2 regions of the Serratia sp. DFXYC6 genome follow, and region 1 is predicted to be linked to the other one. Evidence: predicted binding sites of a transcription regulator. Region 1 holds the regulator's gene; the other holds the start of a gene.

Region 1 (3,417 bases):
CGTAAAACAGTATCGTTATCCGGGCTGGAAGTCACGCCGGCCGGGCATCACTCGGTGATGATTTGGTAAAGTTCTTCGTCGCTCTGCGCGGCGCGCAGGCGGCGGCATACGGTTTTGTCGGCCAGGCGTTTGGCGACCAGCGACAGCGTATGCAAATGGGTTTTGCACTGATCGGCAGGCACCAGCAGCGCGAACAGCAGGTCGACCGGCTGGTTGTCGATAGCGTCGAAAGCGATGGGTTGGTCGAGACGGATAAACACGCCAACGGCCCGCAGTGTGTCCTCTTCCAGTTTGCCGTGGGGAATGGCGATACCGTTGCCGATACCGGTGCTGCCCATGCGCTCCCGGGTGAGAACCGCGTCAAACACCACCTGCGAAGGCAGGTTGAGCTGTTTGGCGGCCAGTTCGCTGATAATTTCCAAAGCCCGCTTCTTGCTGGTGCAGTGTACCGAGCTTTTGGTGCACTCGATGTTTAACACCGAGCTTAATTGCATATATTCGTTGTTCATCTCATCTTCACTTAAAACCGCGCCGCCGGGCGAACCCGGTAAGGCGGTTTTTCGTCGGTTTTAACCCTGATTACCGTTCGGCGCGTCACCCATGCGGGTCACGCGCCGAAGGGGGAGGCGGCGACGGATGCCGCCTCATGGAATGGGTTAGGGTGTCAGTGTTGCTTCAATTTGTCTTTATGTTTGTTCAATTGACGTGCCAATTTGTCGATCAGCGTATCAATTGCGGCATACATATTCTCGTCTTCCGAGGTGGCGTGCAACTCGCCTCCATTCACGTGCACCGTTGCTTCCGCAATTTGCTGCACTTTTTCCACACTTAATACAACATACACCTGATTGATGCGATCAAAATACTGTTCGAGTTTGGCGAACTTGTTGTTCACGAACTCGCGCAACGGATCGGTGATTTCGATGTGGTGTCCGGTAATGTTGAGCTGCATAGTGTCTTCCTTCTCAATAGAGGTCAAACCAACTGTTTACGCTGGTTCGACGGCGGGATGGACAAAGACTCTCGGTACTTGGCGACGGTGCGCCGCGCCACGATGATCCCCTGATCGGCGAGCAGGGTGGCCAGCTTGCTGTCGCTGAGTGGTTTGGCGGGGTTTTCCGCCGCAATCAATTTCTTCACCAACGCGCGGATCGCCGTCGAGGAGGCTTCGCCGCCGCTGTCGGTATTCACGTGGCTGGAGAAGAAATATTTCAATTCGAAAATGCCGCGCGGGCTGTGCAGAAACTTCTGCGTGGTGACGCGCGAGATCGTCGATTCATGCATATCCACGGCCTGGGCGATATCCGCCAGCACCATGGGTTTCATAAACTCTTCGCCTTGCTCGAAGAACGCCTGCTGTTGATCGACGATGCAGCGGGTGACCTTCAGCAGCGTCTCATTGCGGCTCTCCAGGCTTTTAATCAGCCACTTGGCTTCCTGCAGGTTGCTGCGGATGAACTGGCCGTCGGCTTCACTGCGGGCGCTGTTGCCCAGCGCGGCGTATTGCTGATTGATCTTCAAACGCGGCACGCTGTCGCCGTTGAGCTCGACCGTCCATTTGTTCTGCGTCTTGCGCACCAGCACGTCCGGAATCACGTATTCCGATTCGCCGGTATTGATCGACTGCCCCGGGCGCGGATCGAGCGACTGAATCAGCAGCATCGCTTCTTTCAGTGTATCTTCTTTTAGCCGGGTTGATCGCATCAGGCTGCGAAAGTCATGGTTGGCCAGCAGATCCAGATGGTCGCTGATGATCAGCCGCGCTTCGGCCAGGTAAGGGGTGTCTTTGGCGTATTGGGAGAGCTGCACCAGCAGGCAATCGCGCAGATCGCGCGCGGCGACGCCGATCGGATCGAAACGCTGCACGCGCTTCAACACCGCCTCGACTTCCTCGAGGGTCACGTTTTCGTCACCCAGGCTTTCCAGAATGTCTTCCAGCGGCACGGTGAGATAGCCGGTGTCGTCCACCGCGTCGACGATGGAGGTGGCGATGGCGGCGTCGGTATCGGAAAACGGCGTCAGATCCACCTGCCACATCAGGTAATCCTGCAGCGTTTGGGTGGTCTCGCCCTGATAGACCGGCAGCTCGTCGTCGCTGTAGTCGGTGCCGGTGCCGGACGGCGTGCCGGCGGTGTAGATCTCATCCCAGGTGGCGTCCAGCGGCAGCTCTTCCGGCATGTCTTTCTGTTCCAGCGCCTCGCGGGTATCGAGCCCCTCGGTCTCCTGGGTTTCTTTGGCGTCGATTTCGTCGTGCAGATCGGTCTGTTCAAGCAGCGGATTGCTCTCCAGCGCCAGCTGGATCTCTTGCTGAAGCTCAAGCGTGGACAACTGCAGCAGGCGGATCGCCTGCTGGAGCTGAGGAGTCATGGCCAGCTGTTGACTGAGCCTGAGTTGCAAACCTTGCTTCATAGTTTTCTGTCTACTTCCGTTAACGGTGTCGCCCCGCAGGGCGCGCCGGCGCTTAGAGGCGGAACTCTTCGCCCAGATAAACGCGTTTAACCTGCTCGTCGGCCAGAATAGCATCCGGAGTGCCGTGGGCAATCAGTTTGCCCTGGCTGACGATGTAGGCGCGTTCACATACGTCCAGCGTCTCGCGCACGTTGTGGTCGGTGATCAGCACGCCCAGGCCGCTGTCACGCAGGTGCTCGATGATTTTTTTGATGTCGATAACGGAAATCGGATCCACCCCGGCGAAGGGTTCGTCCAGCAGAATGAATTTCGGGTTGGCCGCCAGCGCGCGGGCGATTTCGACGCGGCGGCGTTCACCGCCGGACAACGCCTGGCCAAGGCTGTCGCGCAGATGGGAGATATGGAACTCTTCCATCAGCTCCTTGGCACGGTCTTCGCGCTGTTCGCTGGTGAGGTCGGGACGGATCTCCAGCACCGCCATCAGGTTGTCGTACACGCTCAGGCGGCGGAAGATCGACGCTTCCTGCGGCAGGTAACCAATACCGCGGCGCGCGCGGGCGTGCAGCGGCAGCAGGCTGATGTCTTCTTCGTCGATCACGATGCGCCCGGCGTCGCGCGGCACGATGCCGACCACCATGTAGAAGGTGGTGGTTTTACCTGCACCGTTCGGGCCGAGCAGGCCGACGATCTCGCCGGATTTCACTTTCAGGCTGACGTCTTCGACAACTTTACGGCCCTTGTAGGCTTTCGCCAGGTTTTCTGCGATGAGTGTTGCCATAAGTGATTAGTTACTCTTTTTTTGCTCGTTTTTGTCTTGCAACTGCGACGGTACCAGAACCGTTGTCACGCGTTTGCCTTTATCGCTAAACGCCTGCATTTGCTGCTGTTGCACCAGATAGGTGATGCGATCGCCTTTCACGTTGCTGTCGAGCTGCTCCAGATAGGCGTTGCCCGTCAGGGTCACCAGCTGGGTCGCCACGTCGTAACGCACTTTCTGCGCGTGGCCTT
Region 2 (3,417 bases), on a different contig from region 1:
ATCGTTTTCCGTCAGGTGACGCTTACGGATACGGATCGAGGTTGGCGTCACTTCTACCAGTTCGTCGTCATCGATGAACTCCAGAGCTTGCTCCAGGGTCATTTTGATGGCCGGAACCAGGGTAGTCGCTTCGTCAGTACCGGAAGCACGCATGTTGGTCAGCTTCTTACCGGTCAGACAGTTTACGGTCAGGTCGTTGGAACGTGAGTGAATACCGATGATCTGGCCTTCATACACTTCCGCACCGTGGCCCAGGAACAGCTTGCCGCGATCCTGCAGGCCGAACAGCGCGAACGCGACCGCTTTGCCTTGGCCGTTGGAGATCAGCACGCCGTTCTGACGCTGGCCCACTTCGCCCGGACGCACGTCGTCGTAGTGGCTGAAGGTGGAGTACAGCAGGCCGGTACCCGAAGTCATGGTCATGAATTCGTTACGGAAGCCGATCAGACCGCGGCTTGGGATCACGTAGTCGAGACGCACGCGACCCTTACCGTCCGGATCCATGTTTTTCAGGTCAGCTTTACGCTCACCCATCGCTTGCATCACGGAACCCTGATGCTGCTCTTCGATATCCAGCGTTACGTTCTCGAATGGCTCCTGCTTGCGGCCATCGATTTCGCGGAAGATAACTTTCGGACGGGAAACCGCCAGCTCGAAACCTTCGCGACGCATGTTTTCGATCAGCACCGACAGGTGCAGCTCGCCACGACCGGATACGCGGAAGGCGTCCGCATCGTCGGTTTCTTCGACGCGCAGCGCCACGTTGTGCACCAGTTCTTTGTTCAGACGATCCAGGATCTGACGCGAGGTCACGTACTTACCTTCTTTACCGCAGAACGGCGAGGTGTTGACGTTGAAGAACATGGTTACGGTCGGTTCGTCGACGGACAGCGCCGGCAGCGCTTCTACGGCGTTGGTGTCGCAGATGGTGTCGGAGATGTTCAGCTCGCCCAGGCCGGTGATGGCGATGATGTCGCCCGCTTCCGCCAGGGTGCTGTCGATACGCTCCAGACCCAGATGACCCAACACTTTACCCACTTTACCGTTGCGAGTTTTGCCTTCGCTGTCGATGATGGTGACCTGCTGGTTCGGCTTCACTTTACCGCGCTTGATGCGGCCGATGCCGATAACGCCCAGGTAGTTGTTGTAGTCCAACTGGGAGATCTGCATCTGGAATGGCGCTTCCAGCTCAACCTGCGGCGCAGACACGTGGTCGACGATCGCCTGATACAGCGGGGTCATGTCTTCCGCCATGTCGGTGTGGTCGACACCGGCGATGCCGTTCAGCGCAGAAGCGTAGATGATCGGGAAGTCGAGCTGCTCGTCGGTCGCGTCGAGGTTCACGAACAGGTCGAACACCTGATCCACAACCCAGTCAGGGCGCGCGCCAGGACGGTCAACCTTGTTGATGACCACGATCGGCTTCAGACCGTTGGCGAAGGCCTTCTTGGTCACGAAGCGGGTTTGCGGCATAGGGCCATCCATTGCATCCACAACCAGCAGCACCGAGTCAACCATCGACATCACGCGCTCTACCTCGCCGCCGAAGTCGGCGTGTCCCGGGGTATCCACGATGTTGATACGGTAACCGTTCCAATTAATGGCGGTGTTTTTTGCGAGGATGGTAATCCCACGCTCTTTCTCCAAATCGTTGGAGTCCATTACGCGTTCGGTGGCTTCCGCACGCTCTCCGAAAGTACCGGATTGTTGCAGCAGCTTATCAACCAGGGTGGTTTTACCATGGTCAACGTGGGCAATAATGGCGATGTTACGCAAATTTTCGATCACAGCTTTGCCTCGGGCATTAGAAATAGCGCGCTATTGTACACGTATTAAGCGAGGGACTAAACAAGATCACAACCATCTCTTATAAACAACCGCGTACCGGTCAGTTTGTGATCCCTTTCACGGTGCAAAAAGCCGCAATCGTTGCACTTTTGCACCATTTCAGTGCCCACGCCCACCCCAATTGCACCATTCCGGTGCAATTTATCACTAATGGTGCATACTGTGGTTGGGTAAAACCCGCGCAGAAAGGCGATGAAAGCCTTTTTTAAAAGTTGGCACGCTTTTCGCTTTAGTCTTTTCAAGGCGAAAAAAAGCCAGTTCCACAGATTCGTTCCACGACGACGACAATGATAAACCGGGAGAGTTAAGTATGTCCGCTGAACACGTTTTGACGATGCTGAATGAGCATGAAGTGAAATTCGTAGACCTGCGTTTCACTGACACCAAGGGTAAGGAACAGCACGTGACTATCCCGGCTCACCAGGTAAACGCCGACTTCTTCGAAGAAGGTAAAATGTTTGACGGCTCCTCTATCGGTGGTTGGAAGGGCATCAACGAATCTGACATGGTGCTGATGCCGGACGCCAGCACGGCGGTTCTGGATCCGTTCTTCGAAGAACCTACGCTGATCATTCGCTGTGACATTCTCGAGCCGGGCACCATGCAAGGCTACGATCGCGACCCGCGCTCCATCTCCAAACGCGCCGAAGACTTCCTGCGCTCCTCCGGCATCGCGGACACCGTGCTGTTCGGGCCAGAGCCTGAGTTCTTCCTGTTCGACGACATCCGCTTCGGCAGCAGCATCCGCGGTTCCCACGTGGCGATCGACGATATCGAAGGCGCCTGGAACTCCGGCACAAAATACGACGGCGGCAACAAAGGCCACCGTCCGGCGGTGAAAGGCGGTTACTTCCCGGTTCCACCGGTCGACTCTTCGCAGGATCTGCGTTCCACCATGTGTCTGACCATGGAAGAGATGGGCCTGGTGGTTGAAGCGCACCACCACGAAGTGGCGACCGCCGGTCAGAACGAAGTGGCGACCCGCTTCAACACCATGACCAAGAAAGCCGACGAAATTCAGATCTACAAGTACGTGGTGCACAACGTGGCGCACGCCTTCGGTAAAACCGCGACCTTCATGCCGAAACCCATGTTCGGCGACAACGGTTCCGGCATGCACTGCCACATGTCGCTGTCCAAGAACGGCACCAACCTGTTCGCCGGCGACAAATACGGCGGCCTGTCTGAAACCGCACTGTTCTACATCGGCGGTATCATCAAGCACGCCAAGGCGATCAACGCGCTGGCCAACCCGACCACCAACTCGTACAAACGTCTGGTGCCAGGCTACGAAGCGCCGGTGATGCTGGCTTACTCCGCCCGTAACCGCTCCGCGTCTATCCGCATCCCGGTGGTCGCCAGCCCGAAAGCGCGCCGCATCGAAGCCCGCTTCCCGGATCCGGCGGCTAACCCATACCTGTGCTTCGCCGCACTGCTGATGGCCGGCCTGGACGGCATCATCAACAAGATCCACCCTGGCGATGCCATGGACAAGAACCTGTACGACCTGCCGCCGGAAGAAGAAGCCGAGATCCCAAAAGTGGCCGGCTCGCTGGACGAGGCGATGGC

Evidence for each region. Region 1 encodes sigma-54, which starts transcription at its own class of promoters, with help from an activator protein. Its sites were predicted from a motif close to GTTGGCACANNTTTCGCTNT; they were not measured.
Region 2: a site for sigma-54 is predicted at 2,060-2,079, ahead of glnA (glutamate--ammonia ligase). Genes of this name have one in related genera too.

The regions. Positions count from the first base shown of each region.
Region 1 covers NZ_JBXUNV010000002.1:461,929-465,345, reverse strand. Annotated here, with positions in the region: gene ptsN (PTS IIA-like nitrogen regulatory protein PtsN) at 48-509, opposite strand; gene hpf (ribosome hibernation promoting factor) at 665-952, opposite strand; gene rpoN (RNA polymerase factor sigma-54) at 976-2,409, opposite strand; gene lptB (LPS export ABC transporter ATP-binding protein) at 2,462-3,187, opposite strand; gene lptA (lipopolysaccharide ABC transporter substrate-binding protein LptA) at 3,194-3,417, opposite strand, start outside.
Region 2 covers NZ_JBXUNV010000007.1:14,906-18,322, reverse strand. Annotated here, with positions in the region: gene typA (ribosome-dependent GTPase TypA) at 1-1,788, opposite strand, end outside; gene glnA (glutamate--ammonia ligase) at 2,159-3,417, shown strand, end outside.